Colwellia sp. M166: one gene and its partner. The protein of the gene in region 2 binds, or shares a complex with, the protein of the main gene of each other region. Links are inferred from orthologs where the notes say so. Each region holds a gene or a part of one and is shown on either strand. Other genes may lie near its edges.

Evidence for each region.
Region 1: the proteins of uvrB (region 2) and uvrD are in contact, whole or in part, in a crystal structure (PDB 7EGT), measured with the Thermus thermophilus proteins. The link is inferred for Colwellia sp. M166 from one-to-one orthologs. Residues at the interface, in WP_096411307.1 of Thermus thermophilus: Glu23, Leu25, Arg26, Asp27, Gly28, Glu29, Arg30, Phe31, Arg55, Glu326, Asp327, Phe328, Glu379, Ser382, Gln383, His398, Gly400, Arg401; in WP_096412145.1 of Thermus thermophilus: His654, Arg656, Phe657, Gln666, Asp668, Glu669, Lys680, Arg681, Leu682, Ser683, Lys685, Tyr686, Ala687.

Annotation. Positions count from the first base shown.
Region 1 is NZ_CP040755.1:2,386,091-2,402,474, reverse strand. The notes cover bases 8,868-11,817. They hold uvrD (DNA helicase II), read left to right. Parts: upstream 8,868-9,230; coding sequence 9,231-11,405; downstream 11,406-11,817. Other genes in these bases: rarD (EamA family transporter RarD), read right to left, coding at 11,715-11,817; FGD67_RS10860 (HAD-IA family hydrolase), read left to right, coding at 8,868-9,088. Also shown: FGD67_RS10910 (DUF2982 domain-containing protein), read right to left, coding at 1-563; FGD67_RS10905 (ribosome alternative rescue factor ArfA), read left to right, coding at 724-927; FGD67_RS10900 (heme biosynthesis HemY N-terminal domain-containing protein), read right to left, coding at 991-2,178; FGD67_RS10895 (uroporphyrinogen-III C-methyltransferase), read right to left, coding at 2,178-3,554; hemC (hydroxymethylbilane synthase), read right to left, coding at 3,994-4,926; iron donor protein CyaY, read right to left, coding at 4,948-5,268; FGD67_RS10880 (lipoprotein), read left to right, coding at 5,379-5,549; lysA (diaminopimelate decarboxylase), read left to right, coding at 5,561-6,811; dapF (diaminopimelate epimerase), read left to right, coding at 6,829-7,659; FGD67_RS10865 (DUF484 family protein), read left to right, coding at 7,680-8,366; more of FGD67_RS10860, read left to right, coding at 8,378-8,867; more of rarD, read right to left, coding at 11,818-12,641; FGD67_RS10845 (thioesterase family protein), read right to left, coding at 12,738-13,193; DNA helicase RecQ, read left to right, coding at 13,322-15,121; FGD67_RS10835 (cytochrome c), read right to left, coding at 15,268-15,567; FGD67_RS10830 (DUF3630 family protein), read left to right, coding at 15,749-16,054; FGD67_RS10825 (DUF523 domain-containing protein), read left to right, coding at 16,184-16,384. UniProt on the Escherichia coli protein: A helicase with DNA-dependent ATPase activity. Unwinds DNA duplexes with 3'-5' polarity. Translocates on single-stranded DNA with 3'-5' polarity. Initiates unwinding more efficiently from a nicked substrate than double-stranded DNA.
Region 2 is NZ_CP040755.1:4,289,270-4,305,702, reverse strand. What follows is about bases 7,491-10,489. They hold uvrB (excinuclease ABC subunit UvrB), read right to left. Parts: upstream 9,991-10,489; coding sequence 7,990-9,990; downstream 7,491-7,989. Other genes in these bases: FGD67_RS19425 (MATE family efflux transporter), read right to left, coding at 9,990-10,489; FGD67_RS19435 (hypothetical protein), read left to right, coding at 7,695-7,907. Also shown: FGD67_RS19485 (VCBS domain-containing protein), read left to right, coding at 1-1,065; FGD67_RS19480 (polysaccharide lyase family 7 protein), read left to right, coding at 1,221-2,267; FGD67_RS19475 (hypothetical protein), read right to left, coding at 2,341-2,700; FGD67_RS19470 (hypothetical protein), read right to left, coding at 2,700-2,906; FGD67_RS19465 (hypothetical protein), read right to left, coding at 2,913-3,056; FGD67_RS19460 (DUF4153 domain-containing protein), read right to left, coding at 3,056-3,403; FGD67_RS19455 (NF038104 family lipoprotein), read left to right, coding at 3,496-3,708; sbcB (exodeoxyribonuclease I), read left to right, coding at 4,126-5,589; FGD67_RS19445 (NAD(P)-dependent oxidoreductase), read left to right, coding at 5,893-6,753; FGD67_RS19440 (glutathione peroxidase), read left to right, coding at 6,889-7,371; more of FGD67_RS19425, read right to left, coding at 10,490-11,363; FGD67_RS19405 (M28 family metallopeptidase), read right to left, coding at 12,770-14,404; FGD67_RS19400 (DUF3083 family protein), read left to right, coding at 14,654-15,802; FGD67_RS19395 (FAD:protein FMN transferase), read right to left, coding at 15,870-16,433. UniProt on the Escherichia coli protein: The UvrABC repair system catalyzes the recognition and processing of DNA lesions. A damage recognition complex composed of 2 UvrA and 2 UvrB subunits scans DNA for abnormalities.

The DNA of each region.
Region 1 (16,384 bases), 1.9 Mb from region 2 along the record:
AACATGTCACTATGATGGAGAAAAGCGGCTAATGGTCCTTTTATCACTTCGCCATCAGCTAATACGTAGGGTTCAAAATTTAATATCCCTTGTTCAAAAGTTAGCAACTGATGTTTAATGCAGTAGTGAATAAGCGGCTTTTGCTCGTGGATCATGCGGTTTGCTAATCGTAAGGACACATGCTTCGCTATTGCATCTATCGATACTAGTTTGATACCGACGTAATTGAGTTCATCACGTGTTATACCAACAGTATTAGTGACTGAGTGTATATTACGAATTTGCTGCCAGTGAAACTGCCAACGACCGTGACGATGATGGAAAGTTAAGCTTTCAGGCGTCATTATCAAACTATAGGCAGGCTCTGCTAGTTTGAGTAAACCGATAAAAATAGTCACTAAGCAAGCGAGCACCATAAAAAGTAAAGGGAAGCGTGCTAATTGCCAATAATAGCTACACAGCCAAGCGACAATAACTAAAGCGATAATACCTGTTAAGGTAATGAATAAACCATGATGACGGGCAATGGCTTTAATTCTGATTGTTTGATCAGTAGTTGTCATAAATTTTGCGATTAAAATTCGTTAGTTCAATAGTGTCGAATGAGATAAATTTAATATTTGTGCATAATTTTTTTATTAGTATATACTCTGCGCGTTTTTGTGATGAAGCAATAAATTTGTCATCATTGGTATAACATAAACCAACTGAAAGGTGTGTAAAATGAGCAAAAGTAAAGTAAAAAAACACCAGCAAAAGCAAGGTGCTTGTGAATTAGGTCGAGGTGTTATTAAAGATAATTTTTTAGCGGCAGTAGTAAGGTCAAAATTATTTAAACAGCAAATAATTAACGCTAAGAAAGGTAAGGGATCTTTTCAACGAAAGCAAAAACATAAAGGACAAGAGTCCTATTTAATAGCGGCTTAAATATTATTATCTAATCGCTATTAAATAGGGCTTTGTGCTTATTGTTTTTAGAACGTATAAGTTTTATGCGTGAATTTTTCTCAGTACTTGATTGGCTTTATCTAGCTGACCTTGTTGTTCAAGTACTTGAGAAAAAGCCAGTAAATCTATTTTATCGTATTGTTTTTCTTCAAGGTTCACTAAGCTATTAAAAGCTTTTTCAGCCAGTGACCATTGTTGTGACGTTGTGGCAAAATGAGCAACTAACGATAGCCAAAGAGCATTGTGTGGCTCGTTATGTAAATGCTTTTGTGCGGCGGCCATCAAACTATCTGGCTGAGCAATAGGTAAGGTTCTTATTGCTGATAGTAAGGAGGTATTAGTGCCTTTTTTTATTATTGGTAGTAATAATTTAGCTAAAGGTTGGTGTATTTGGTTTTCAGCTAAAACCTGACAATAAGCAAGCACGATTGTTTCTGATTGTTTGTCTTTTTTGGGCAACTGTTGCCAGAACGCCATTAACGCCTCATTATCTTGTTGCTTAATTCGGTCATTAAAAGCGCCGTAAAATGCTTGTTGTTGCCATAAGGTAATGGTTTCATTCGTGATACTTTTTTGTTTTTTAGCCGCATTAAGCTGTTTAATAACATAATCAAAGCGCTGTTCAATTAAGCTTAATGCTACTTCTAATGATAACAGTCGTGCATCATGACCAATATGTTTATGGTGTTCATCAATAACCTTTCGTGCTTGAGCATAATTTTGCTGACCGATCAGTAATTTTATTTTAATTAATACTGCTTCTAATCCTGCGGTTTTTAGGGTGTTAGATTTTTGCTCAAGTAAAGCTAAATAATGGTCAGTATTTGGCCTTAATGCTTGCTTTTGTGCGGCATCGGCGGCAATAAGGTAAGCAATATGTTCAAAAGAGGAGGCTTCAGCTGACTTAGCAAGTAAATGTTCCGCTTGTTTGTAGTCACCTAACACATAGGCTGCAATACCTTTGTTGAGATCTCTGACGGCTTTGCGACGGCTGGCAAAGGCGATTTTGTTCCAAGCTGCAAAACTAAAATTTAGCCCGCCACGGAAAAACTTCAACACCATAAGCAAAGCGACAAAGCTGAGTATCAACATTATACTTGCTGTTACTACGGTTGACTCTATGGTTAAATCGCCCATAGCAATCAAGATATAACCTTTTTCTCCAATCAATACCGGACTAAGAGCAACGGCAGTAAGAAATAACAGTACTACTACTAATAATCGTTTCATTATACGCCCTCTTGCTGCTCAATTTTTGTTGGCTCAATCACTGGTGCCTTTTTGTCAGATAATATCTGGCGTAGCGCTTTTAATGCGGCGAGATCATTTGGATACGCTACGTTGATAGTTTCATTTTTTAAGCCATCGAGTACTTTGAAAAAGTTTTGATTTGTTTGGTGTGACATATCAAAATAGTCATTAAGCCAGCTTTGTATGTCATCAAGCGATTGACGATAGATATCACTATTCGCTTGACTAGCTGCCCAAGTAGCGGTTTGTAGTTTGAGACTCAAGTTTTCTCTTAAGTTTTGTTGAAACTGTGGTGACATTAAAGGTTCAACATTACCCGCTCTGCGGTTAACGGTGATGAAATCAGCAATAAATTTACGCCATGTTTTAGTTAGGTTAGCTTGCCAGTCACTGACATTTTCGGTTAATTCAAGACTACTCTCTGTGTCACTATTGTCAGGAACATTGACCATGGCTAGTGGTAACTGCTTGATTTGTTGGTCAAGTGCCATTAACTTTAAAATAACTTCATCGGTTTTTAGTGCGGGCAATAATTGTAACTTAGCAATGTCTTGTTGAATGGTCTGGCGTAGTACTAAAAATTGCGGATCGTTAAGTTCTTGTATACGTAAATCAGCATCATTAAGTAAACTAATGGCAGTGCTGGTGTTTTTTTCTAACCACAGACTTCTTGCTGCTACTCGGATGAGGTACTCAGCTTCTTCTAACAGCCAGTCACTTGGTTGCTTCTGACGTAAACTTGCCATTTGTTGCTGCTGTTGTTTTTGCAGTTCGATAATACTATTTGCAGTACTTCGTTCGATACTAGTTTTTAGATCTTTAAGTTGGGCATTATGTGCTTGCTGCTGCTGCGTCAATTTTTGTGCTAACTGCTGTGTAACTTGCCCTTGGCTTAACTGTAATTGTTTTTGTAGTTCGGTACTGAGTTGTTGACTAAATTGCGCTTTTTGCAATTCATTCCAGTAGTAATGTCCGGCACTGGCAGCGATAGCTAATAAGGCAATAATGATTGCTAAAATCGCGAGTTTTGAAACTTTATGCTTAGGTGAATTACTTTTTTTAGTTGCTTTAGTGTTCGCTGTGGTTGATGTTGTCGAAGCAGAATTTTTCACTGTTGCTGTGCTCTTATCTTGATTTTTATCTATTGATGATGTGGTTTGGCTTGTGTTTTTTGAAGTGTCAGAGCTTTTCCCTGAAGCATGATCATTTTTTGCTGATTCTTCATTCGATGGCTCTAAAAGCGTTGAGCTAATATCAATTGAAGTTGATATATCAGTTTGCTGATTTGTATTGCTGCTGATAGCTGATGTTTTATTCTCAGGCTTAGTTTGCTCTGGGTCTTTTTTATCGCTCATGAACTGATCCTATCTCACATGTTGGTGTCAGGGATATTGAATATATTCGCTTATATTTATTGTTTGCGTTCGTCATACGTTAACTTGCAAAAATCATAAACATTTAGCTTGCCAGTAAGCGTGCGAATATTGTATTAAGTTTACTATGATTTTCAATAAAGCGTTACTAGGGCCTATTTTTCAAATCCAACAGTGCTATAAACTAAAACATCAATAAGCCCGAATGCTTAAGATACAATTTATCTGGCGTTGATACCATGTTTTGATGAATGCAGTTGGCTATTTCATTAAAAGTATCGATAATTTTCGCAATATTCGCCATGGTACTGTATCGCGCAGGTATTATTTTTATGCAAAATGTTTGGCAGTAGCTTAGGTTGGTCTGTTATTGCCGATAAAATCGTGGCTGCGTTCTATTTTTAGAACGCAGCTGATTTATTTAAGCTTGTTGGTATACCTGACGGAGAATTTTATCGGCACCTTTAGCTAATAAATCCTCTGCTAATTGGTTGCCTAACTGCTCCGCATCATCAAACTTGCCGCGAACTTCACCGGTGAGTATTTCACTACCATCAACAGCGCCGACTAAACCTCGCAAATGAAGTTCTTGACCGTTAAGTACAGCATAGCTACCAATAGGAACCTGACAGCCACCTTCAAGTGCACGATTCATTGCCCGTTCGGCGATAACCCGAATACGCGTTTCTTCACAGCCAAGAGGCGCTAATAGCGCTTTAATTGTCGCATCATCAGTACGACATTCAATACCAACCGCACCTTGGCCATTTGCCGGTAGCATGACTTCTGCAGCAATATACTCGCGAATACGCTCAGGCATTTCTAAACGAATCAGGCCTGCTGAAGCCAGTATGATGGCGTCATACTCGCCATTATCTAACTTTTTAAGACGGGTATTGACGTTACCACGCAAATCGCGAATATCTAAATCTGGACGCATGGCTTTAATTTGGCATTGACGACGTAAACTTGAAGTTCCAACAACAGCACCTTGCGGTAACTCAGCTAAACTATTGATGGTATTAGAAACAAAAGCATCACGAGGGTCTTCACGTGGACAAATAATTTCTAAACCTAAGCCTTCAGGAAACTCTACTGGTACATCTTTCATTGAATGCACGGCAATATCGGCACGATTTTCTAGCATCGCCACTTCAAGCTCTTTGACAAACAAACCTTTGCCGCCAACTTTGGCTAGCGGTGTATCGAGAATGATATCGCCTTTGGTGGTCATCGGCACAAGTTCAACATTGATGCCCGGGTGAAAGTGTTCAAGTTGTGCTTTTACATACTCTGCTTGCCACAGTGCCAGTGCGCTTTTTCGCGTTGCAATACGTACGGTTTGTTGCGTCATTTCAATTACCTTATTTAATGTTTATTGCGCAGAGAGGACAATGCTTTCTTCTGCTTGTTTGCTGGCGGCATCAGATAAAAACTGCCACAGTTCTCCGCCGCCGCGCTTATCAACCCACTGTTCATTTTCAAAATGAAAGTGATGACCGTTAAATTTCGTTGCTACCCAAATTTCGTGTAAGGGTGCTTGCTTGTTAATGATGATCTTACTGTTATTCTTAAATGTTAGGGTTAATAAGCCGCCAACACCTTCGTAATCGATATCGCAGCCGCAATCTTCGATGGCTTCTTCTACTGCAAGTAAGATATCATCAGCAGCTAAATTGTATTGACTATCATTCATTAATCGTTCCTTTTTACCTGAGCTTTATGATTCTTTCATCTTTGCTTGGTAATTATTGGTCATGGGATTATAAAACGTCTATCATGGGAAAAAAATCGAATAAATCAATTATGCATAAACAAATTGTAATTATTTTCATCAGTTTGCTTAGTTTGGCAACCATAACAGGCTGTGGCATTAAAGGTCCTTTATACCAAACTCCTGAGCAACAGCAAGAGAACTTAGCAAAAACAAGTGAAGAAACTGATAAAAGTATGGATAAAACCAGTTTAGAACAGTAGGGGCAACGGCATTGGACTTCTTCAATCGTAAACAGCATTCATTATACGCCGAGCAATGTCAGGTCGCTGAATTAGCAAAGCAATACGGTACACCACTCTATATTTATTCTCGTGCGACTATTGAGCGCCACTGGCATGCTTTTGACCAAGCGGCAGGCGAGCGTCCGCATCTTGTTTGTTATGCAGTAAAAGCTAACAGTAATATTGCAGTGCTTAATGTGATGGCGCGCCTAGGCTCTGGCTTTGATATTGTCTCCAAAGGTGAGTTGATGCGGGTCATTGAGGCCGGTGGCGATCCGAAAAAAGTGGTATTTTCTGGGGTGGGTAAAACCTCAGATGAAATTGCTTTTGCGCTTAATCTGGGTATTTATTGTTTCAATGTTGAATCACCAGCAGAGTTAGAGCGTATTCAAGCTGTCGCTGAAAAGCTTGATAAAATTGCGCCAATTTCTCTTCGGGTTAATCCTGATGTTGACGCGGGTACACACCCTTATATTTCGACCGGCTTAAAAGAAAATAAATTTGGCATTGGCATTGAGCAAGCTCCAGAGTTATATCAACATGCGACGACCTTATCGCATATTAATATTCAAGGTGTTGATTGTCATATTGGTTCACAGCTAACCGAAGTATTGCCGTTTTTAGATGCCCTTGATCGGGTATTAAAGCTAGTTGACCAATTAGCTGAGCAAGGTATTGTGCTTTCACATATTGATGTCGGTGGTGGTTTAGGCGTTTGTTATGATGATGAAAAGCCGCCGCACCCGAATGAATATGCCAAAGCTATTGCTGAAAAATTAGTCGGTCGAGCGCTGACACTTATTTATGAGCCTGGTAGAGCGGTAATGGCGAATGCCGGTATTTTGGTGACCGAAGTTGAATACCTAAAAACCAGTGAAGAACGCAATTTTGCTATCGTTGATGCGGCAATGAACGATTTGATCAGGCCGGCGCTGTATCAAGCATGGCAAGCTATTATTCCGGTTGAACAACGTGATGATGTGGCTAGTGCACAATACGATGTGGTTGGCCCAATATGTGAAACCGGAGATTTTCTTGGTAAAGACCGCACATTGGCGATACGTTCTGGCGACCTACTTGCAATACGCAGTGCTGGTGCTTATGGCTTTACCATGAGTTCTAATTATAATAGCCGACCACGTGCCGCTGAGGTGATGGTGGACGGAAGCGAAAGTTACTTGATAAGACAACGTGAAGCGTTAAGCCAATTATGGCAAGGCGAAAGCTTATTACCTTTGTAGTGTGAGATTAGGCATAGATGTTAGTAAATTTTTCTAAAATGCACGGTTTAGGTAACGATTTTCTCGTGCTCGACAATGTGACCCAAAATGTTTATTTGTCGAATGAACAAATTAAGCAATTGGCTGACCGAAATTTTGGAGTTGGCTTCGATCAAGTGCTGGTTGTTGAACCGCCATATGACCCTGACTTGGACTTTCATTATCGCATTTTTAATGCTGATGGCAGTGAAGTTGGGCAATGCGGTAATGGTGCGCGCTGTTTTGCAAAGTTTGTCCGCTTAAAAAGTTTAACCAATAAACATAAAATTAAGGTGTCAACGCAATCAGGTAAAATGACGCTATTTATTGAACGAGATGGCAACGTTTCTGTCAACATGCCGGTACCGCTATTTGAGCCGAGTAAAATTCCTTTTAATGCGCAAAAAGAAGAAGGTACTTATATTTTGCGTAGTGAAGATGAGACGGTACTTTGTGGCGTTGTGTCCATGGGTAACCCTCACTGTGTTTTGACGGTTGATGATGTAAAAAAGGCACCGGTAGCAAAGTTGGGCGCAGCATTGTCTCTGCATGAACGTTTTCCGCAACAAGCCAATATTAGTTTTATGGAAGTGGTTTCACCTGAATATATTAAACTACGTGTCTATGAGCGTGGTGCTGCTGAAACCTTGGCTTGTGGTAGCGGGGCTTGCGCCGCCGTTGTTGTTGGTCAAATGCAAAAAAAACTCAATCGACAAGTGTTAGTTGATTTACCTGGTGGTCAATTGAAAATCTTTTGGAAGGGCCCCGGCAATTCAGTAAAAATGACGGGCCCCGCCGTACATGTTTTCGACGGTCAAATAAACCTATAAAGCAAGATAAAAGTAAAGCTATGCAATCAAATGATCAAAATCTTATGTCGACTGACGATATAAAACTAACCGATGAATTAATCGTTAGTTACCTGCAACAGCACCCTGAATTTTTTAACCGTCAAGCTGAACTTGTTAGCAGTTTAAGGCTGCCAGACCATCAGCGTGGCACGATCTCTTTAGTCGAGCGGCAATTATCACAACAACGACAAAAAATTCATAATTTAGAAGAAGAAATTACGCAATTAATGGTGATTGCTAATCAGAATGAACAACTATTTGCATTGTATAGTGATCTCTATTTACGTTTATTAGACTGTACTGCTGCGACTGAGTTATTGGATTGTTTGCATCAAGCAACTACGCAGTTGTTGTCATTAGACTCATTGAAGCTATGGTTAGTCAAGCCAACAGACGTTCAGCACAGCTCTTTGATCATTAACGACTGTCGTGAAATCATTGAAAATAGATTAAGTAAAGAGCAATACTATTTCGGTCGTTTACAACAAAGTGAACAAGAATTGATTTTTTCTCAGCCGACGAGCGGTTCGGTGGTGTTAGTGCGATTAACTCACCTAGAAGAAGATCTTGGATTTTTAGCCATTAGTAGCCAAGATGCTGAGCATTTTGATCCGCGTATGGATACCTTACTATTAGGGCAATTTAAAAAACTGGTAGCAAAACTACTTTACCAACAGCTTTATTAGGTCATTTTATTGTGAGATTTTATCGGCGCCTACAGCCTTTTCATGCTATTAGTTTTGATTTAGACGATACGCTCTACAGTAATCAACCGATCATGTTGGCGACCGATACAAAAATGGTTCGTTATTTTAAAGATATTTTTAATGCTCAATCATCTGCTTTTGATTTTCGTTTTTGGTGGCCCTTTCGACAGCAAGCGCTACTGCTTGCACCAGAATTAAAGCATGATGTTGGTCTACTGCGACAAAAAAGCTACTTTTTAGGTGCATTGTCGCTTGGCTTGACTGATGCTGAGGCGGCAATGTTTGCGGATAATGCGCTAGATTACTTTGTTGAACAACGTAGTAACTTTACTCTGCCGCAGCATACCCATGATTTTCTTGGTTATCTTAAAACTAAAATGCCGTTAGTTGCGATTACCAATGGTAATGTTGATACCGATAAAATAGGTATTGCTCAGTATTTTACTCATCACTTCCATGCCTCAATTGAAAATAAATTAAAACCTGACCGCGATATGTTTGATAAAGCCTGTCTGGCGTTACATCTAGCTCCTGAGCAGCTACTACATGTTGGCGATTGTGGGAAAAATGATGTGTTTGGTGCGATCAATGCCGGTTGCCAAACGGCTTGGTTAAATCCGTATCAAGTAGGTAAAGCATTAAAGGTTTTACCTACTATTGCACTTGATAATGTCGAGCAATTAACAAAAATAGTTTCATAGGCCATTGTCTTTTAAACCTTTAGTGCTTTTCTCTTGGTCAGAATGTAAAAGTGTTTATTGAATGCTTTTCCAATTGCATTATCAAAATAGCGCTTAACTTGCTATTATAGCGCTATATTTTTGTTATTGATTTTACCTTTCTATGGATGTTTCTGAATTACTTGATTCGTTGAACGACAAGCAGCGAGATGTTGTGGCAGCGCCTTTACAAAATATGTTAGTGCTTGCTGGTGCAGGTAGTGGTAAAACGCGAGTTTTAGTACAACGTATTGCTTGGTTAATGAAAGTTGAGCATGCATCACCTCATAGTATTTTAGCGGTTACTTTTACCAATAAAGCAGCGGCTGAGATGCGCGCCCGTGTTGAGCAAACCGTTGATGGTAATGTGCACGGCATGTGGGTAGGAACTTTCCATGGTTTAGCACATCGCTTATTGCGCATGCACTTTCAAGAAGCGAAATTACCACAAAGCTTCCAAGTACTTGATTCCGACGATCAACTTCGTATGGTTAAGCGTATTGTGCGCTCGTTAGAGCTTGATGAAAAGCGCTGGCCAGCCAAGCAGTTTCTTTGGTATATCAATGGCAAAAAAGATGAAGGTTTACGACCACAGCATATTGATACCCAATTTGATGTCACAGAAGAAACTTTTGTTAAAGTTTATCGAGTTTATCAAGACACCTGTGATCGTGCTGGATTAGTCGATTTTGCTGAATTATTACTAAGGGCTCATGAGCTTTGGCTTAATAATCCTGAATTATTGCAACACTATCAACAGCGTTTTGCCCATGTTTTAGTTGATGAGTTTCAAGATACCAATGCTATTCAGTATGCGTGGTTAAACTTGCTCGGCAAGAAAAGTGGCAACGTGATGATTGTTGGTGATGATGACCAATCTATCTATGGCTGGCGTGGTGCAAAAATTGAGAATATTCAACGCTTTTTACAGGACTTTGATGGCGCACAAACCATTAAGCTTGAGCAAAACTATCGTTCAACCGCTAATATTCTTAATGCCGCCAACCAATTAATTGGCAACAATAGCAACCGCCTTGGTAAAGACTTGTGGACTGACGGTGATGCCGGAGAGAAAATCTCCATCTATACCGCATTTAATGAGATTGACGAAGCGCGTTTTATTGCTGGACGTATCACCGAATGGCGAAAAAAAGACGGCTCATTGGATAATGTCGCTATTTTATATCGTAGTAATGCTCAGTCACGACTGATGGAAGAAGCATTAATTCAAGCAAAACTGCCTTATAAAATTTATGGCGGTTTACGATTTTTTGAGCGTCAAGAAATCAAAGATGCCCTTGCTTACTTACGTTTATTAAACAATCGTGACGACGACGCTGCCTTTGAACGTGTGATTAACACACCAACACGTGGCATTGGTAATCAAACATTGAGCTTAGTACGCGATGCAGCGAGAAGCTTAGAATGCACTTTGTGGCAAGCCTGTCAGCAGATGATGAAAAATGAACAACTTAAAGGCCGTAGCGCTAAAGTTATTCAACAATTCATTAATGTCATTGACCAGTTAGAAGATGATTCAAATAGCCTGAACCTTGATCAACAAGCAAACTATGTTATTCAACACTCAGGTTTAAAAGCAATGTACCAAGCCGAAAAAGGTGAACGTGCAGAAGCGAGAATAGAGAACTTAAATGAGCTAGTTACCGCTTGTCAGACCTTTGAAGTCGATCCTGAACTTGAAGAAGAACAAAGTCCATTGACCGCGTTTTTGACTCACGCTGCATTAGAGTCAGGTGAATCACAAGCTGACGAACATGAATCAGCTGTGCAATTAATGACTATGCATTCAGCGAAAGGTTTAGAGTTTCCATTAGTCTTTATTGCTGGTTTGGAAGAAGGTATGTTTCCTTCGCAGCAGTCAGTTGAAGATATTAGTCGCTTAGAAGAAGAGCGTCGCTTGTGCTACGTCGGTATGACACGTGCCATGCAAAAATTATATTTATGTCATGCAGAAAGTCGTCGCTTGTATGGTCAAGAGAAAAACCATAAAGCTAGCCGATTTTTACGGGAGTTACCTGAAGAGTGCATCGAGGAAGTTCGCTTACAAAGCCAAGTAAGTAGGCCAAAAACTAAAGGTCGATTCTCATCAACAATCACTTTAGAGAGTTTTGGTAACTCAGGCTTTAAATTAGGCCAAAATGTTCGACATAAAAAGTTTGGCGATGGCGTGGTATTGAACTATGAAGGTAGTGGTCCACAAAGTCGTATTCAAGTTAATTTTGCTGATGTAGGCTGCAAGTGGCTCGTGGTTGCCTATGCTAACTTGGAAACACTGTAAGCAAGTAATTAATAACTAAGGGTTTTAATGTCAAAACTGCTTGTTGAGTTACTTAATTAAATCAGGTGGTTTGTTTGGCAGATGTTGGGGCCTTGTTACCACTGGTGAGAATGAATTTTGCCCGTCAGCATTGCTTATACTTTTTCCAATACGAATAATTGAGCAACTACTTACTCGAATATATAATTTCAGCTTACGGCAAGTGTCATCTATTTTACTGTTAACAGTCCCTAAGACTTTAAAAATATCGATAAGCTGTCACGTATAGCTCTTAAAGTTCTTAGGTTACAAATGAGAAAAAACTGTTTTTTATTCTACTTTTGCTGTCTGGTGATAATTTTTTGCCGCTCGTTTTCTGGCTTTTATTGAGTCAAAGCTAAATATTGCTAATGCAGTCCAAATGCAGGCAAACGTGATCATTTTAGCAAAATATAACGGTTCTTGATAATAAAATGTCGCCAGAATAAACATGATGCTAGGGCCAATATATTGAAAGAAGCCCAAAGCGGATAGCGTCATACGTTTTGTTGCAGCAGAAAAGCAGAGTAAGGGCGCTGTGGTAACAATGCCGGCACAGATCAATAGCATGTTTAATGATAGTTCATTGTCAAACATATTAGCGGTGCTGGTTTTTAAAAATACTAACCAATAAATCAGTGCTATTGGTAGCATCATCAGTGATTCTATCAGTAAGCCGACAAAAGAGTCTAAAGGCAGTTGTTTACGTAATAAGCCATAAATACCGAAAGTGGCTGCTAATGCTAAAGATATTATCGGCAGTGAGCCCATCATAAAGAGCTGAATAATAACGCCAACAAACGCTAACCCTACGGCAAAGAGCTGCCAAGGTCGTAAGCGTTCACCTAAAAATATCACCCCTAATGCAACACTAAAAAGCGGATTAATATAATAGCCTAAGCTAGCATCTAACAAGTGGTCATTGTTAACTGCCCAAATAAACATAAACCAATTTACGGCTAAAAATGTTGCTGAAATAGTCAGCCGTAACACTATTTTAGGTTGTGTAATAGTATCAATAAAGTAACGCGATCTTTTGGTAAGCAGCACAACAAAGGTTAGTAATACCGTTGACCATACAACACGGTGCACAAGGATTTCATCGGCATTAATATGATCTATGAGCTTAAAATATAACGGGGCAATGCCCCACATGGTATAGGCGCATATAGCACTAATAATACCAGCGCGTAAGGCTGCTTTTTCAGGTGTTGGCATGGAATAAGTTTGATAGCTAAGATTGGATAAGAGCGTTAATAATAGCACTAATCATTTCAACAACCCATTGAGATGTTAGAAATATTTGGGTTAATTTTACCCCACCATGTAAGTGCCAGTACCAAAAGCAATATGATCGCCTTTTTCGTTATGCATTTCCATGCGGGCAACAGCAACCTTACTACCACTGCGAATGATTTTGGCCGTTGCCATAAAGTTTTCACCACGCCCCGGTCTTAAAAAATCAGTACGTAAATCAATGGTACTTAAGCGACTTAGGCTTCGCGCAATTATTTCTGGTGTTAATTCAGGTAGCTGAGATAGCATATTTGCTGCGGCTACCACGCCGCCAACAAGATCTAGCGCTGATGCAGTGACACCGCCATGGAGAATTCTTTGTTCAGGGTTACCAATAAGCTTGTCGTGCCAAACAATACTGACGGCAGATTCTTCGCTATCAAATTTTGTCACTTCTAGCCCCAATAATCGATTAAAAGGCATTGCTTGGCTCCAATATTGAGCTAGCTGCTGAAACGATTCTTCATGTGTCATAAACTTTCCTGTTAGGTCGAGTGAGATAAAAGAATAACAATAATTGCCGTTATATTGAAAATAAATCTCCGCACTAAGGTCTTACTGCGCTAAAATGTCGGCTGATTTCATCTACTGAAGATTCTCTCTTGCAAGCCACTTCCCCTACGACATTAACTGAAGCCCTTAAACATCATTTTGGTTATCAAACGTTTCGTCCTGGGCAAGAAGAAATTATTAATTATGCACTTCAGGGACGAGATAGCTTAGTCTTAATGCCTACAGGTGGCGGAAAATCAATGTGCTACCAGTTGCCTGCTACCTTGATGACGGGGGTTACTATTGTTGTTTCGCCATTAATTGCCTTGATGAAAGATCAGGTAGATGGCTTAGTAAGGCAAGGAATTTCAGCCGCTTATGTTAACTCTTCACTCGATGCCGATACCATTAATGATATTTTTAGGCGCTTAGGTCAAGGTGAAATAAAATTACTGTATGTTGCTCCTGAGCGATTAAAAAACTATTACTTTTTGCAAGGTTTATCACACCTTGATGTCAGTCTTTTTGCCATTGATGAAGCACATTGTATATCGCAATGGGGACATGATTTTAGACCTGCGTATACCCAATTACATCTGTTAAAACAAAACTTCCCGCATGTGCCGGTGATGGCACTAACAGCAACGGCTGATGTCACCACACGTCGAGATATGTTACAACAATTGGCCTTGCATGACCCCTACATTCATCTTGATAGCTTTGATCGGCCCAATATTCGCTTTACCTTAGCCGATAAATATCAAGGTGAACAGCAAACCATTGGCTATATCAAAAAGCGTAAAGATGAGTGTGGCATTATCTATTGTAATAGTCGTTGGCAGGTTGAAAAATTAGCTAAGCGCTTAGCTGAAGCGGGTATTAATTGTTCCGCTTATCATGCCGGCTTAGAAGCAGAAATCCGTAATATTATTCAAGATAAATTTGCGAAAGATGATATACAAATTGTTGTTGCGACCGTAGCGTTTGGGCTTGGGATTAATAAGTCTAATGTGCGCTTTGTGATTCATTATGAGCCCCCTAGAACCTTGGAGTCGTACTATCAAGAGATAGGGCGAGCGGGCCGCGATGGTTTACCTGCAGAAGCACTTTTTCTTTATGATGAAAAAGATGTTGAACGTATCAATAAGCGTATTGCTGACGGTGAAAATGAACAACGGGTCAATGTTGAATTACAACGCTTTCAGGCGTTACGAGGTTTTGTGGAGGCGCAAACTTGTCGACGCCGAGTTGTGCTGAATTATTTTGCCGAATTTACCGAGCAAAGTTGCGGTAACTGTGATATTTGCTTAGATCCACCTAGCCAGTTTGATGCCACACAAGCGGCGCAAAAAGTGCTTTCTTGTGTCTATCGTATTGAAGGTAATGGCGATATAGAGCATGTGGTTGCTGTTTTACGCGCGGAGCTGAATGACAAAATTATCCAACTCAACCATGATAAAGTTTCAACCTTTGGTATCGGAAAAGATAAAACGCCGGGTTATTGGTTTTCAATCGTGCGGCAATTAATACATTTAGGCTATTTACAGCAAGATATCGCTGCTCAGTCAAACTTATGCTTAACGCAAGCGGCTGGTAGTATTTTGAAAGGCCTTCAACCGTTGATGCTTGCGGCTCCTCGCTTACAAAAGGCCAGTTACTGGCAACGCAATAAACGTGAGAAAGTTTATGACCGAGCCTTATTCTCTAAGTTAAGATCATTACGTAAAGAGATTGCCAAACTTGAAGATATCGCACCCTTTATTGTTTTTAATGATGCGACTTTAGCCGAGCTGGCACGGATAAAACCTTTAACATCACGACAAATGCTCAATGTCAGTGGCATTGGTGATACTAAACTTGCTCGTTATGGTGAGCCATTTTTGTCCTTGATTAAACAGCACCAGAGCTAGATGAAGTTTACTTTTGAGTTAGACATCGCTTACTTACTGTTTGTTGAATTACAGCGACAAAAAAAGCGCATTAAAGCGCTTTTTAGATGCAGTACAGTAGAGTAAAATCATAAAATTTTGAAAATGCTACTATACAAAAAGTCTAATTACTTGAGACTTGCGTAGTAAGCAGCAATGTTAGCAACATCTTCATCAGATAATGCCATAGCCATTGGAGCCATTACTGGATCTTTACGGTTGCCCGATTTAAAATCTTTTAATTGCTTGGCAATGTAAGCTTCTTTTTGACCGGCAAGGTTAGGGTACATAGGAACAGCAGAAACACCTGCAGCACCGTGACACGCTGCACACATTGCAGTTTTTGATTTACCGGCAGCTGCGTCGCCAGCGAAAACAGGTGAAGCCATCATAACAGTAGCGGCAACAGCTAAAGTAAGTTTTTTCATAAATATAATCTCTCTTTGGTAAACAATATTAAAGGATCCTCAATTGATTATATGTAAAAAGTAAACTGTTGTCGTTGCTTTTTTTAGGATCATGCCAGTATGAAAAATTATCTATTACTTTGTTGCGCTAGCACAAGTTTTAAACAATTAATTAGCCCTAATCTAGATTAAGTAGAGCCCTATGTTGACAAAAAACGCTATAAAAATAACCGATATTGAGGAAGTTAACTCAAGGGTATTACAGTTCCAATTTAATGTTGAATGGACAATGGATAATACGGCAGTCATTATTGACTATCTTGTGCAAATGATTGCTGCAAAAGTAATGGAAACAATACAAGGTGCGGATCTTCACTGTGTAAGAATACACTATGGTGTCAGTGAATTTTTATTGAACTTCGAAGAATACAGTCACTCTTGTTGGTTAGAGTGCGCTACAGAGCAAGATATTCTAGGTTTAAGTGAAATTAAACTAATTCTATCATAGTCTTATAAGACTTATTTAATGGGTTTATACCTTGATGCTCAGCCATTATAAAAATGATCGTTGTTCTCAAACCGCTGATAAGCACTGAGAGAGAACCAACTTAATAGCTTTGAAATAAGGTAACTTTTAATGGAAAAAATTCTGATAAGCAGCTGCTTTTTAGGTCATAAGGTTAGATATGATGGTGGTGATAATTTATTAGTAAACGCCACGCTTAAACGTTGGCAAGCGGCTGAGCGCTTGGTGGTTATTTGCCCCGAATTAGCTGGAGGTTTATCTACTCCTAGGCCACCAGCCGAAATTCAATTAAGTAATGAAAACATTATCGTT
Region 2 (16,433 bases):
AACAATGAAGGTGTTGATATCACCATTCCATTTACTGCTGACAAATGGACTGATATTGAATTAACCTGGGATGCAACTAACGCTTCTGCAACCGTTGCACCAATGTTAACCCTGACTATCGACGGCACTAGTGTAACTACCTCACCATTTGCTTCTGTGTCTGAATCATTGAGCGATGTGGCTACTGGCGTTCAAACCGTTATCTTTAAGTTAGGTGATGATGGCTCTGTTTCTGGCGATGCCGCTTACTACCTTGATAACTTCAAACTTTATGCAGATATTGCCGGAACTACCGTACAATTTGAAGACGACTTTGAAAGTTATGATGATGGCGCGTCATTAGATACTGATAACCCAGCTTCTCCATACAATTCATCGACTGCTGAAGCGTTTGTTGAATTACTTAGCGGCGGCAACGGCAACCCTGATAATCTTACGGCAAGAATTACCGACAATATGACAGATGATGCCGGTGAGTTACGTTACAAGCTATCTTCAAGTGATATTATCGCTGCCGGTAAATTAACTGTGTCGTTCCTAAAAGAAGCCGCGATTGTGAAAGATGCTTACATTGGTTTATTTGGCTCTTCAACCAGCACCAATAATGCGCTGATCGATTTACGCATTCAAAACAGCGGCTTTGTTATACGCAACAATGAAGGTGTTGATATCACCATTCCATTTACTGCTGACAAATGGACTGATATTGAATTAACCTGGGATGCAACTAACGCTTCAGCAACCGTTGCACCAATGTTAACGCTTACTATCGACGGCACTAGTGTAACTACCTCACCATTTGCTTCTGTGTCTGAATCATTGAGCGATGTGGCTACTGGCGTTCAAACCGTTATCTTTAAGTTAGGTGATGATGGCTCAGTTTCTGACGATGCTGCGTATTATCTTGACGAATTTAAATTATTTTCTGATATAGAGGGTACAACAATACAATTTGAAGATAACTTTGAAGGTTATGCTGAAGGCGACTCGTTAGATGATGATAATGCATCATCACCTTATAATTCAGCGACTGCTGAAGCGGTTGTTGCTAAAAAAGCAAAATAGCATTTAGTTATTAAGTTGAGAATAAAAATAGCGCTTTAATGGCGCTATTTTTTCATAAACGATAACGTTTAATTTAACGCTAATTGCCTAAAGCTGTTAATAACTAAACACGATAAATAACAACGATAAATAAAATTAATATACAGGAGTGCTTTATGTTTAAAGCTGTATCTACCCTTTCCCTTGCTTTGCTGATAACCGGCTGTGCGAGTACATCTAATGTTCCTGCTGGAAAATTTGATCTCTCGCATTGGAAAATCACTATTCCGTTAGACCGAGATAACAATGGTAAGGCTGATGATATCGACACTAAGGCATTACAAAGTTATCAAAACCCTGATTTTTTCTATATTGATGCCAATGGTGAGATTGTATTCACCTCACCGAATAAAGCGGTAACAACACAGGCATCATCTAACACCCGTAGCGAATTAAGACAAATGATCCGTGGATTAGACACCTCAATTGGTACTAAATCATACGGCAACAATTTTGCTATTGCTGCACATCCAGATGCGGCTTACTTTAATCAAATAGGTGGCAGATTAGACGCAACCTTAAAAGTAAACCATGTTGCTAAAAGCGCCAAACATCCGAAAAAACCGGCTTATTCTGTGGTAGTTGGACAAATTCATGCCGGAAAAGATAAAGAAGTTATTGCACAAGGCAAGGGTTTTGGCTGGGGCAATGAACCGATAAAAATTTATTACAAAAAATGGCCAAATCACAATACAGGGTCTGTGTTTTGGACCTATGAACGCAACCTAGCTAAAGATAACCCCGATAGAACTGACATCGCTTACCCTATTTGGGGTAACACTTGGGAAAACCCAAATGATCCAAAAAATTCAGGTATCGCGCTAGGTGAAGAATTTAGCTACACGATAAACGTTGTTGGCAATCTCATGAAACTAACATTTACTCAAAAAGATAAAAACACTGTTAGCTATGATATTGATCTTTCAAATAATATCGATGCTTATGGCAAGCTAGATGAAAAGGATAACAGCGCAGGTTACAGCGGTGATTGGCTCTATTTTAAAGCCGGAGCTTATAACCAATGCTCAACCAAAGATGCTGATGGCATTTGGTATGCGGGCTGTGCCGGTACGGGTGATTGGGCAATAGACAAAGCAAACGGCGATTATACTAGCGTATCATTCTCAGTACTGACATTGAGCGAAACAGCGACAAAAAACTAGCAACAAAGAAACAGCTAACAAAGGCATTATCTAACGTAGATAATGCCTTTGCTACATAATGACAGCTTTGATTTTAATCTAACGCCGATCTAAAAATTAAGTCACCTATTTTTAAGTTCTGCCATCTAGGCTGACTTACTTCAACATCATTATTTAATAGAAAGTCTTTTATAAACTTACTATCGTTTGGGTTGCTCGTTTGCATATATTGTGGCTGCCACTGATTGTCCTCTAAAAACCAAAGAGTAGCGGAAGTAGAATAATTATTTTCTTCAATAACAATATAGTCTAATTCACTATCAGCATTTAAATCTTGGCCGATAAAGTAATAGTTATTACCTCGATAAGTAGCCCATTCATTTTTAAGTTTATCACCATAAACCTCCTGAATTAACGCCTCTGGAAAATCACTTTTATTAGGCCAATAAGTCACTAACTTATTGAAATATTCAGCGTTAAATCATCTTCGGCTATGTTTTCATGATTAATAAACATTCTATCGATCATCACGGCTTTTTCAGGTGCGGAAACTATCAACTCTGTTTTTAGCTCTTGTAACGCCAAATTGCCTTGTCGACCTAATGAGTGATCAAAATATTGATAATCAAACTTATCATAAGATATTTTGCCATCATGCAACCTTGATCATTGACTAGCTGCAGCAATGCTTTGAAAATTGAGCAGTGGTGAGTTAACCAGTAGCATAAATACCAGCACGACAATTCCCATAGATATATTCACTGTACTGAGTATCTCTAACCAAGCATCTCGTTGCTTAATAATGCCCACTAAATACCCGACGCCAGTAAAACACAAATAAGCACAGCCCAACAACGGTCAACCGTTAAGCCATACTGGTCAATACGAAGCCAATTTCCATACAATGAAATAAGGCTATAAATAGGTAGTACCGCAACACCAATAAAAATTAATCGGTGCAAAATATGATGGTAAGGACGTTCATGTGAAGCATCTTGATAAACCGTATTGACAAAAAATAGCGTTAACGCCTGAAGCCACATGACTAACATGCTTCCGGTACCGGTTTGCCAAAGCGTGTCTAAGCCGGTAAAAGGCAGTGTGGCTAAAAACCCTAAAGAAACAACGGTTAATGCTGGTAGCAAAAATTTAATCAAGGTTTGGAGTATGGCACTAAAACAACGATTGATTCAGCATTAAATTAGCGTATTCTGCGTAATTAAATACTTATTTATTTGGAAACTTTACTTTGAATAAAATTGCACAAGGCTTTTTGTTGCTATACGTTGTTTTTAGCTTATCTGGCTGCATTGCGGTTACTGTTGTATCTACCGCGGTAGGTGTCACTACAACAGCTATTGGTGGAGCTATCGACGTTGTCGATGCCGTTACTCCAGATATTATGGATGACGACGATGATGAACAAACAGAAGACAATGGTAACGACAACGGAGAAGGTTAGACGAGTAAATATATTTAAGCTTTCAACTCAACAAGCTTATCTATTACACCTTTAATTGAGACCTTAGGGTAATGCCCTATTATTATCCTATGGTCATTTTATTGAATTTAAAGCGGTATTGCCAAACTGCTTTTCCTTTTGTAGAGCCAGCACTAATGAAGAAGCTTATCTGCAGAACAACTTATCAAGTCCCCCTGATAACGTAAAATAGAAGTCATGACAACTTTTACTCTATATCCTTCATAGGGAAGTATTACCGATAATTACATCGCCAGAAAATACCCATGGCTATTTTCGCCACCACTGTCGTATCTGACCTATTTAATGTTTTTTGCTTGCCTTGGATTATTAATACGTTATCTGGTAAAGTCCGCGATTAGCATAGATCTATTCCATGGATGTTAATCAATAAAAATCATGAATAATAAAACACCAGTGAACACCAACGGACAACCTAGTATTTTGTGGCACGATTATGAGACATGGGGTATATCGCCAAAATTTGACAAGCCATCACAGTTTGCCGGTATTAGAACCGATCTTGATTTAAATATTATTGGTGAGCCTGAGATGTTTTATTGTCAGCCGCCACAAGATTATCTGCCGCAACCCGAGGCCTGTTTAGTCACAGGCATTACACCACAAAAAGCATTACGCGAGGGGTTAACAGAGGCAGAATTTGCTGATCGTATTCATGGTTTATTTTCTCAACCTGACACTTGTGTTGCCGGTTATAACAGTATTCGCTTTGACGATGAAGTGACACGTTACTTATTTCATCGCAATTTTTACGACCCGTATGCACGTGAATGGCAAAATGGTAACAGCCGTTGGGATATTATCGATATGGTCAGGGCTTGCTATGCCTTGCGACCAGAAGGTATTGAGTGGCCAACGGTTGAACGCGATGGCGAACAAGTGGTAAGTTTTCGTTTAGAGTTGCTAACAAAGGCTAATGGTATTAGCCATGAAGCTGCCCATGATGCAATGAGTGATGTTTACGCCACCATCGCAATGGCAAAGTTGATAAAAGAAAAGCAACCTAAGCTATATGACTTTATTTTCAACTTAAAAAACAAAAAACAAGTAGCTGAATTAATTGATGTTTATAATATGACACCGATTGTTCATACCTCAAGTAAAGTGTCTTCTGCGCATGGTTGCACAAGTTGGTTTGCGCCGGTTTGTTATCATCCAATAAACAAAAATGCGGTTATTACGGTTGATTTGGCACGTGATCCTACGCCGTTATTTGAGTTATCGAGCGAAGAAATCAAAGCACGTTTATATACCCGTTATGACGACTTAGCAGCAGACGAGTTACCGATCCCGGTTAAGTTAATTCACTTGAACAAATGCCCTGTGGTTGCGCCGGCAAAAACATTGTTACCTGAAAACGCTGAACGCTTAGCGATCCCGCGTGAGCTTTGTTTAAATAACTTAAAACGCTTAAAACAACATGCAGAGCTTAGAGATAAGTTAACCGATGTGTTTGCTGAGAGTGACTTTGGTGATGAACCCGTTGAAGCAGAGTTTGCGCTCTATGGTGGCAAGTTTTTCTCTCATAGCGATAAAGCACAAATGGATATATTACACCAGCTACCACCAGAGCAATTAGGCACACACCCTTTTCAGTTTCAAGATGAGCGTTTAAGTACGCTATTGTTTAGTTATCGGGCACGAAATTTCCCATTAACCTTAACCGATAGTGAGCAAAAAAAATGGCAAGCACATTGTCAAAATCGTATTCAACATGGTAGTAAAGGCTTATTGAGCGCAGATGAGTTCATGATGAAGTTAGAGAACTTGGCATTTGAATATGAGAACAACACCGAAAAAATGCAATTGTTGAAAGCATTATTTGAATATATCAATAAATAACCTCAACAGACGATTGCTGATATGGGAGGTACTCAACACTGTACCTCTCATCACTGAAAACACTTATTATCCACCCTACTTCAGTAAAATAATATGCCTAGTTACTTGTCGTAATTCATTACTAGACATAGTTAGGCATAGCTACAAGTAACTTAATATCCCAAAACATTTCAACCTTACTAAGGTTTATTACACCTTAAGTCACGAATAAAATTTATCTGCCACAAGCGACTATATTTGAGCAAAAGTGATTGAATATATGCTATAAATATTAACAACATAAACTGTAGTAGATTGAACAATATGAACAAAGTATCTTTTATTGGCTTAGGTGTTATGGGCTTTCCAATGGCGGGTCATTTACAGAATGCTGGCTATCAAGTCACCGTATATAATCGCAGCCAAAATAAAGCTGAAAATTGGGTTAAACAATATGGCGGTGCTATGGCGAGTACTCCGGCCAAAGCAGTAAAAGATAGCGACATTGTTTTTGTCTGTGTCGGTAATGACGACGACCTACGTCAAGTTGTATTAGGACCAAATGGTGCATTTGCAGGCATGAAAGCAAAAGCTATTTTGGTTGATCATACAACGGCATCAGCAAGTGTTGCCCGTGAACTAGCGCAAAAAGCGGCGGCTATTGATTTAGCTTTTCTCGATGCTCCTGTTTCAGGCGGCGAAGCCGGTGCCGTTAATGGCCAGTTAACCATTATGGTGGGCGGTGAAAAAAATATATACGCCCTTGCTGAAAGCGCAATGCAACCCTATGCAAAATTTAGCAAATTACTTGGCCCGGCCGGTAGTGGACAATTAGCTAAAATGATGAACCAAATTTGTATTGCCGGTGTTGTTCAAGGCTTAGCTGAAGCTTTACATTTTGGTAAAAACGCAGGATTAGATTGCGAGCAAGTCGTTGAAGTTATTAGTCAAGGTGCAGCAGGCTCTTGGCAAATGGATAATCGCCATAAAACCATGATAAAAGGCGAATATGATTTTGGTTTCGCTGTCGACTGGATGAGAAAAGATCTTGATATTGCATTGAGCGAAGCCAAAAACAACGGCTCTACACTGCCATTAACCGCACTCGTTGATCAATTCTATGCTGATGTACAAAAAAATGGCGGCAGTCGTTGGGACACTTCAAGTTTACTGACACGCCTATAGCAAAAAGCCACGTCGCTATAGACTTAGCAACCAGCAACCAGCAACCATGGAATAATAATTCTAGTGCGTGAATCTTGTTAATCTCACGCATTTACCTTATGCTGTTTTTAACATTGATCCGACCAGTTAACGATAATGACAAATAAAATTTACACGTTTGGTGCGACTAATTATAAAAATGAAACCATTGATTTTACTAAATATAAAGGTAAAACATTACTGATCGTCAATACGGCAAGTGCTTGTGGATTTACACCACAATATGCTGGGTTAGAAACTTTATACCAAGAATATAAAGACAAAAACTTTGAAATATTAGCTTTCCCTTGTAACCAATTTGGTAAACAGGAAAAAGCTGAAAATAGTGAGATTAAAAAGTTTTGTGATCTGAACTTTAATATTTCATTCGAGCTGTTTAGTAAAATTGAAGTTAATGGCAACAACGCACACCCGCTATACCAACATTTAAAAACTCAGGCGCCTGGCATTTTAGGCAGTAAAAGTATTAAATGGAATTTCACCAAGTTCTTGGTTAATAATCAAGGTGAGGTAATAAAGCGTTATAGTCCAACAACTAAACCGGCCGACATTGCCAATGATATCGCCGCAATACTTTAATCACCTTTGCATCTTCAGTGTTCAAACAAAACGGCAATTAATATACAATTGAGTAACACACCATTGATAAACGGTTTTGTTACTCACCGTAGTGAGTAATGCTAAGCAGACAAAACCACACTTTTTACTTTAAAGCTCATCACAATATGTTTCAGGTTTAGATTACTTGATTCCCAACAAGTAATTTTAATTCCTAATATGTATAAAGACTGGCGCCCCATACTCTAAACTTAGAGTAGTGACAAAGTATATTTAGTATTGTCACCATACTTCCCTAAGTTGTTTACATTCATTTAGGGTAATTACATTGGTGGAGAGCTTGTATGAGTGTTATTTGGAAAAACCATGCAGATCGCTTAATTGAACTAATTAACAGCAATAATGAAACCCATGCTCATTTATACCTAGAGCAGTTAATGCTTTTTCCTGTTGATATTCAAGATAAAATCATTAGTGATGTTAGCCGTTTAAAACATTGTAACTCCGACGAAGTCGCCGGAATTATTAATCGATATATGATGTTTGAAATAAAATAAATATCTAGCTTGTGCTAACACTTTTTAACGCTAGCGAATGTCATTAAGTGTTAGCTATACTTTGTAAAGTTAATTCCCTAGACTAGCTAACCAACTGTTGCTCACGTAGTTGTTTAATTTCATCGCGTACTGAAGCCGCTAGCTCAAATTCTAAATTTTGGGCATGATTAAACATCATGTTTTCTAATTCTTGTACCTTAGTATCAATCTCTTTCGTGGTTAGCAAATCATATTTACCTTCCGGCTCTGCCGCTTTTAATGCCGCTGCAGCCCGTGTTTTACCACCATCAAGATCCATCACATCAGCAATAATACGTTTAACGCCGCGTGGCGTAATATTATTATCAAGATTATATTGATGTTGTTTCTCACGACGACGGTCAGTTTCGTCAATCGCTTTACGCATTGAGCCGGTAATGCGTCCTGCATACAAAATTGCTCGTCCGTTTATATTACGCGCTGCTCGTCCTATGGTTTGAATAAGCGAGCGTTCTGAGCGTAAAAAACCTTCTTTATCGGCGTCCAGAATAGCAACTAAAGACACTTCTGGCATATCTAAACCTTCACGTAATAAGTTAATGCCAACCAGCACATCAAACTTGCCTAAACGAAAGTCACGAATAATTTCGACTCGTTCTACCGTATCAACGTCCGAATGTAAGTAGCGCGTTTTTACTTGGTGTTCATCTAAGTAATCGGTTAAATCTTCCGCCATTCGTTTGGTTAATGTCGTCGCTAATACGCGTTCATTAATTTTTACCCGTTTGCGAATTTCAGACAATAAATCATCAACTTGGGTTTCAACCGGACGAACTTCAATTTGCGGATCAAGTAAACCTGTAGGGCGAACAACCTGTTCAGCAATTTCACCCGCTGACTTTTCAATTTCATAATGGCTTGGCGTCGCAGATACATATATGGTTTGTGGCGATAAGGCTTCAAACTCTTCAAACTTCATCGGACGGTTATCAAGTGCAGAAGGTAATCTAAACCCGTACTCGACTAAGTTTTCTTTACGTGAACGGTCACCTTTGTACATAGCGCCAATTTGCGGCACAGTAACATGCGATTCATCAATAATTAACAAACCATCACTGGGTAAATAATCAAATAAGGTTGGTGGCGCTTCTCCAGCGCCTCGGCCTGATAAATAGCGAGAATAGTTTTCTATGCCTGAGCAATAGCCAAGTTCGGTCATCATTTCAATATCAAACTGTGTACGTTGGACTATTCGCTGTTCTTCTACTAATTTATTGTTTTCTTTTAATTGCGCGGATCTATCTTTTAATTCAATTTTTATATTTTCAACCGCAGCAAGGATTTTTTCTCTCGGTGTTGCATAGTGAGTTTTCGGGTAAACCGTGACTCGCGCGAGTGTACGCTCGACTTCACCCGTTAATGGGTCAAAAACACTAATCCGTTCAATTTCTTCATCGAATAGCTCAACACGTAAAGCCATACGATCAGATTCTGCTGGAAATATATCAATCACATCACCACGCACGCGGTAAGTCGCTCGCTGAAATGCCACGTCATTACGCGAATATTGTAGTTCAGCTAATCGTCTTAAAATGTCGCGTTGGTTAATAATGTCACCAACACTGATGTGCAACATCATTTTTAAATATGAATCCGGATCACCTAAACCGTAAATAGCAGAAACCGACGCGACAATAATAACGTCTCTGCGCTCTAATAATGACTTAGTAGCCGATAAACGCATTTGCTCTATGTGCTCGTTTACCGAGGCGTCTTTTTCAATAAAGGTATCCGTTGTTGGTACATAAGCTTCTGGCTGATAGTAGTCATAATATGAAACAAAGTATTCTACGGCGTTATTTGGAAAGAACTCTTTCATCTCACCATAAAGCTGCGCAGCCAAGGTTTTATTAGGTGCTAGCATCATAGTTGGGCGATTGAGCTTTTCAATAACATTGGCAATGGTATAAGTTTTACCTGAGCCGGTTACGCCTAATAATGTTTGATGCGCTAGTCCTGATTCAATACCGTCAAGCAATTGAGCAATTGCCGTAGGTTGATCACCACTGGGGATATAATCAGAATGTATTTTTAATGCTCTCATCAAACAACAACCTCTTCCGGTAGACGGTCTTTTTTACACTGTTTATCAAACAAGTTATATGAAATCATTGCCATTACAACATTGCCAAGTAAAGCGCCGATAAAAAATCCCTCTAAGCCAAACCATAAACTACCGACATAAGCCAAAGGTACATAGCAAACAAATAAACGAATAATGCTGAGCGTAAGCGCCACCATAGGTTTATGTAGGGCATTAAATGATGAGTTTGTTAAAATAATCACCCCTTGAAAACCATAGCCTAAAGGTAAAATCCAAATAAAAAGTTTAATAATATCAGCTACCGCCTGCTCTTTAGAAAATACTTGCGCAATAAACGGCGCAGCTAACACTAAGATAAGATAAATAAACACCTGCCAAACTAAAACAAATTTAATTGATGTTTTATAGCCTTCTTCAACACGCTTTATATTACCGGCACCTAAGTTTTGGCTAATAAAAGGTGGTAAGGTCATAGACAGCGCCAGTACCACTAAGCAAGCTATCGATTCAATTCTCGAACCCACACCAAATGCAGCAACCGCTGATGCGCCATAATTTGCCACGATTGCGGTAAGTACGGCAGCAGCCACTGGGGTTAACATATTGGCGCCAGCCGCCGGCAAACCTATGTGCAAAATTCCACGTGCTGAGCTAATAAAGTCTTTAATGGTCATTAAGCGCGTATGAATCAAGCCTCTTTTTAGCGCTAAAATATATAACACATAGCCTGAGCCAAATATCCACGATACTGAAGTAGCAATAGCAGCACCTTGAATTCCCATCGCAGGTACCGGGCCAAAACCAAAAATCAAAATAGGGTCTAATACCGCGTTTATCAACCCTGCACTGCCCATAATTAAACTCGGTGTTTTGGTATCTCCTGAGGCACGTAAAACTGCATTACCTATCATAGGACCAATTAAACAAATACAACCTAAAAACCAAATATCCATATATTGATGAATTAAGGGTAACAACGCTTCACTTGCGCCCAAAAGTAAAAAGGTTTCATCAATATACAAATAGCCTACAACTGCCAGAAGCCCAACAATTATCGCCGTTAAATATAAAGAACTGGTCGCTAAATTTTTTGCTGATTCTTTATCACCTTTTCCCAGTGCTTTGGCAATAACAGCCGAAGTTCCTATGCCTAACCCAATAGTTAAACTAATAACCGTAAAGGTAATAGGAAAAGTAAAGCTTATGGCAGCTAAAGGCTCTGTGCCTAATAAACCAACAAAAAAAGTATCAACAAGATTAAAGGTCATCAATAAAATCATGCCGTAGATCATCGGAATGGTCATTAACTTCAACGTTGGAGCAACTGGATCTTTGAGTAGATTAATTTGGCGGTTTCTTTTAATTTCGGTCATTAATAGTTTCAAAATAGCTGATAAAGCGAATGCTTTAACCATTGTAAAAGATAGTGCTAGGACTCGCTACGTAAATATTTTATTTCGAAGCAGAATAATGTCATTCTCAGAAATTATGCTTGGTTAACAAATAATTTAATTCGCTGGTTGTTCAAAGAAATACACAACAAACGTGACAAATATCACTCTTGCACAAAAAACACACGAGTATGGTCATAAACACGACAATACGCTACTAACAAGCTGTTATTAAAGAAAATTTGAAACATGCACAATAAAAGTCCACCTTGCTGTAAGCCGCATTCTACTGTTCATATTACGTAAACTTACACTTTAACTCACATAGTTATCCACAGAATAAGTGGATAACTATGGTTTATATCCCCCTCAAAATAACACTGAGTATTTATTCAGCAAAATATGAGTGATTTTCCCCAACACTGCCTGCAATTTAAGCAAACAGTCAATAAAATGATTTTTTTCTAAGTTTTGTGTTGACAGTCTGACAAGCTGCCTTTAATATTCCGCCCCGTTAGCCAATAGCGGCTTTCAAAACAATTCCTCAATAGCTCAGTTGGTAGAGCAACGGACTGTTAATCCGTTTGTCCCTGGTTCAAGTCCAGGTTGAGGAGCCAAATTTATATATTGGTTTCAATGTTGCTTGGTAAAGCAACGGACTGTGCTGTTATTATGTCAGCGTTTGTCCCTGGTTCAAGTCCAGGTTGAGGAGCCAAATTTATATATTGGTTTCAATGTTGCTTGGTAAAGCAACGGACTGTGCTGTTATTATGTCAGCGTTTGTCCCTGGTTCAAGTCCAGGTTGAGAAGCCAAATTAAAAAGTAATGGCTAGTAATTTAATTACCAGCGGTTATATTAGAAAGAATAATTCCTCAATAGCTCAGTTGGTAGAGCAACGGACTGTTAATCCGTTTGTCCCTGGTTCAAGTCCAGGTTGAGGAGCCACATTAAGAGCTTTGCTCTCTTCCTTGATAAAGGAAGTAAAATTTTTATTCCTCAATAGCTCAGTTGGTAGAGCAACGGACTGTTAATCCGTTTGTCCCTGGTTCAAGTCCAGGTTGAGGAGCCACATTGAAGAAACCTGCTTTTTAGCAGGTTTTTTTTCATCTAGAATTTAGTGAAACCAACCCAATTGCTAAACGTATCAACCGCTCAGTTGCTAAACGTATCAACCGCTCAGTTGCTAGGGCAACGGACTGTACTCTTATCAAAACAAGCGTTTGTTTAGCTACCTGCCCTCTGTAAATTCAGTGTATCCCTATTTTTATTAACTGTTTTTCCGGTTCAGGCATAAAAAAAGCAGCAATTACATCATTGCTGCTTTGATAATTAACACTAAAAGCTTAATAAGCTCTAGATTGACCGTGCTATTGCGGTATTGACAAAATTAGCGTTTAAACTCTGAAGTTTTGCTCCACTGTGGCCACACATTTTCATTTGATAATTCATAACCAATTTCAAAGAAAGCTTGCATATCTTCGACAGCTCCAGAAAGGTCCCACTGTTCATTATATTCATCACATGCATTGTGATAACACTTAGCTAAAATAGGATCTAAAAGCGCTCGTAATGCTTTTGTTGCTTCATCAACTGGCTCTTTACCACTTTTAGCGTAAAGTGCTGGAACACCTATATTAGCGAAAGCAAAATGGTCAGAACGATAGTAAATACCGGCTGCTGGACGAGGGTCACCTGAAATAACGCGACCTTGTTTTTTAGCAGCTACTGTTAAGTAATCATCAAGCTGTGATTGACCTAAACCGTAAACGGAAACATCTTTACTACGACCATTAACATTTAATGCATCCATATTAATGTTGGCCACCGTTTTAGCCGCAGGGATCACTGGATTTGCCGCATAAAACTTAGAGCCGAGTAAACCTTGCTCTTCAGCTGTTACCGCCATAATAGTGATTGAGCGAGCAGGTGCCACCGGTAGCTTTGAGAACGCTTCAGCAACTTCAATAAGGGCAGCTGTACCTGAAGCATTATCAACAGCACCATTATAAATTTGGTCGCCATCTTTGCTGCTATCTTTACCTAAATGATCCCAATGGGCAGTATAAAGAATATGTTCGTCAGGTTTAGTACTGCCCGGTAAAGTGGCAATAAAGTTATATGATGTTGACTTTTTGACGGTATTTTTTACTGCTACCGAAGCTGTTAAATCCCCCATATCAAGATGATAACTACCTTTTGCAGCTTGTGCTTTTGCCGTTTCAAAGTTTAAGCCTGCTTTTGCAAAAAGCTCTTTTGCAACTTCATTATTAACCCAACCTTCGACGGCAACACGTCCTTTATTAAGATCTTCACGAACAAAACCAAATTGTGGACCTGTCCATGAATGTTCTACTACTGACCAACCATATGATGCCGGTGCAGTTTCATGGACAATGATCGCCCCTTCAGCACCTTGACGGCTCGCTTCTTCATATTTATATGTCCAGCGTCCGTAATAAGTCATGGCATTGCCATTAAATAATGCCGGATCTTTGGTAGCAAAACCTGGGTCGTTCACTAAAATAACAACCGTTTTTCCTTTAACGTCAAGTCCTTCGTAATCATTCCATTGATACTCAGGCGCATTAACACCGTAGCCCACAAAGACTAATTCAGAATCTTTAAGTTGCTCGAAATCACTAATGCGACTAGAGCCCATAACCATATCATGGCCATATTGATAATCTTTACCACCTATAGATAAGGTCATTTCTGGTGACGCTTCAATAGAGACCATAGGTACAGCTTGTAAAAAGCTTTCGCCATTACCTGGCTTGAAACCTATCGCAGTTAACTGTTTAGTCAAATAATCAAGCGTAAGTTCTTCACCTTTGCTCGACGGTGCACGACCTTCAAATTCATCAGAGGCCAGCACTTTAATATGCTCGATGAGTTGTTCTTTATTAATGCTGTTGTAACTCGCTGTTACATCTGCAGCACTGTTACTTTTAACAACATTTTCAGACCCACAGCCAAATAAAACAGCAGAGGTAAGTAAGGTAAAAGCTAAGGTTTTTTTCATATTTTTATTCTTAAGTTACGAGTGATGCAACGATTATAAACAAATACAGGGGAAATTAGGTAGGTCTAAGCAATAAATTTATATTGGCAAAAAATCACAGATAAGCCACAGATAAATCACTCCATATTTTTAAGTAATTTATTCTATTGGCTTGCCAATACTAATGAAGTGCTTATTAGACAAATATGCTGAGGTTGCGAGCTTACTTTTTGATATAAATCATATTTGCCTACATTGAATGTTGTTACTATGCTAACGTTTTTAATCAATGAGTTACTTGTTATGCCACTATCTCGTAAAAGAAGCGTTCAGCACAAAGTTCATATCCCATCTTCAGCACGTGAAAACCAATATTTACTTGCTAAGTTCACTATTACAGATAAATTAATCGAGAATGTTGCCGGTGCTATTGATCATACGAGTGAACAACCATTTTTAGCCTTTTATAAAAAGCTCTCTGCACTATTTTTTAAAATTAATGACCAGCTTGATATTGAAAGTGGCCAGTTTGTTGCCAACGACAAGTTTACCCGTATTCGCTTTAGCCCTGAAAAATTAACCGCCCAAACGGCACAACAAATTTTATTTCTTTATAACTCTCACTACCATTACAGTCAAAATGCTTATTTTGATGCCACAAAAATGGCCAATAAAATACATTTGGTGTTTTTGTCTAACGGTGATGATGTCAGACATAACTCAGCAATATTCCACCAAAAAGTTGTACAAGCCATTACTCAGTTTACTGAACAAACAGGGCTCGATACTCAAGATGTTCGTATCAGCGATCATCAGCATTTAACTTACGATTTATTTGCCAAAGATAAAGGTGTACAAGGTAATCAAGTGCATAAACTTCGTAGTATCTCTAATCGCTACGCTGCTGATGGTATTGCTTTACCAAAAAATACTGATGAATTAACTTACGCGATTATTGATCTACCGATTAACCGTCGCTTGCGTAATATTGTGCCATTAGATCATAGTGAGGGTGAAAATTACAGCCCGCTATATAGTTTTATTTCTGACGCTTTTGTCGATGCAGCTGAAAAACATAACCTTCATAATGGCGCTGTTATCGCTAATGGTTTAGTACCTATTGTGCGCCGCAGTGATGATGAAATGGCTGTAGCTAAAGGTGAGCTCTACATGTTGGGATACAATCCTAAAAATAACAATGGTGGCTATGTTTGCAAATGGGTAGCCGATCAACTTGTTGATAGCATGCAGCTTATTTTTGTTGCTAGTGAGCAAGATAAAACCAGTCACGGTTATGGTAAATTTTTAATGCAAATTGAGTCTGCTTTACATGCCATTGCTCAAAAGCTGAAATATATTAACGACAAAGAAGAGTTAACCGTTCGTTTCCACCAACACATTGGTTTTTATCAAGAATAAAGTTGAAACATTTGTATCTATGTGATTAAAAAATAAAAAACGCGCTAATAGCGCGTTTTTTATGCTGTTATCGAATTGCCCAGAATTTAATTTCTTGACCAGTTAGAAATGCTTCTGCGTTCTGCCCTTGCATTAACGCTAATGTTGCTAAAATTCCGGCCTGAATACATTGCGGTGCAACAACGGTGATTGAGCGCGGTGCTTGTTCCACAGGCCAACCAGTTTTCGCATTTAAAATATGACTATAGCGCACAGTAGCTTTTAATAGAAAACGCTTAGCATCGCCACTGGTTGCTAGTGCACCTTTAAGTAAGCTTACTACCATGGGCTTACGATCAACAAACCCTGGATGTTCAATGCCTACTTGCCATGGCACATTCTCTTGACGAGGTTTATTCGCCGCTAAATCACCGCCCAAATTGATCAGTACCGGTAACGAAGTTGATTGACTAGCGATAAGCAACGCTCGATCAACGGCATATTCTTTACCAATACCTCCAAAGTCTAGCTCCATATTTTTCGGTAAAATAATTTGCTGTTGATCAAACTGTACTTTTGGCCAACCAATGTTTTTAAGCGCTTTCTGCACACTTGCTGTGTTAGGAATATTATCGCTACCGTCAAACTGCCA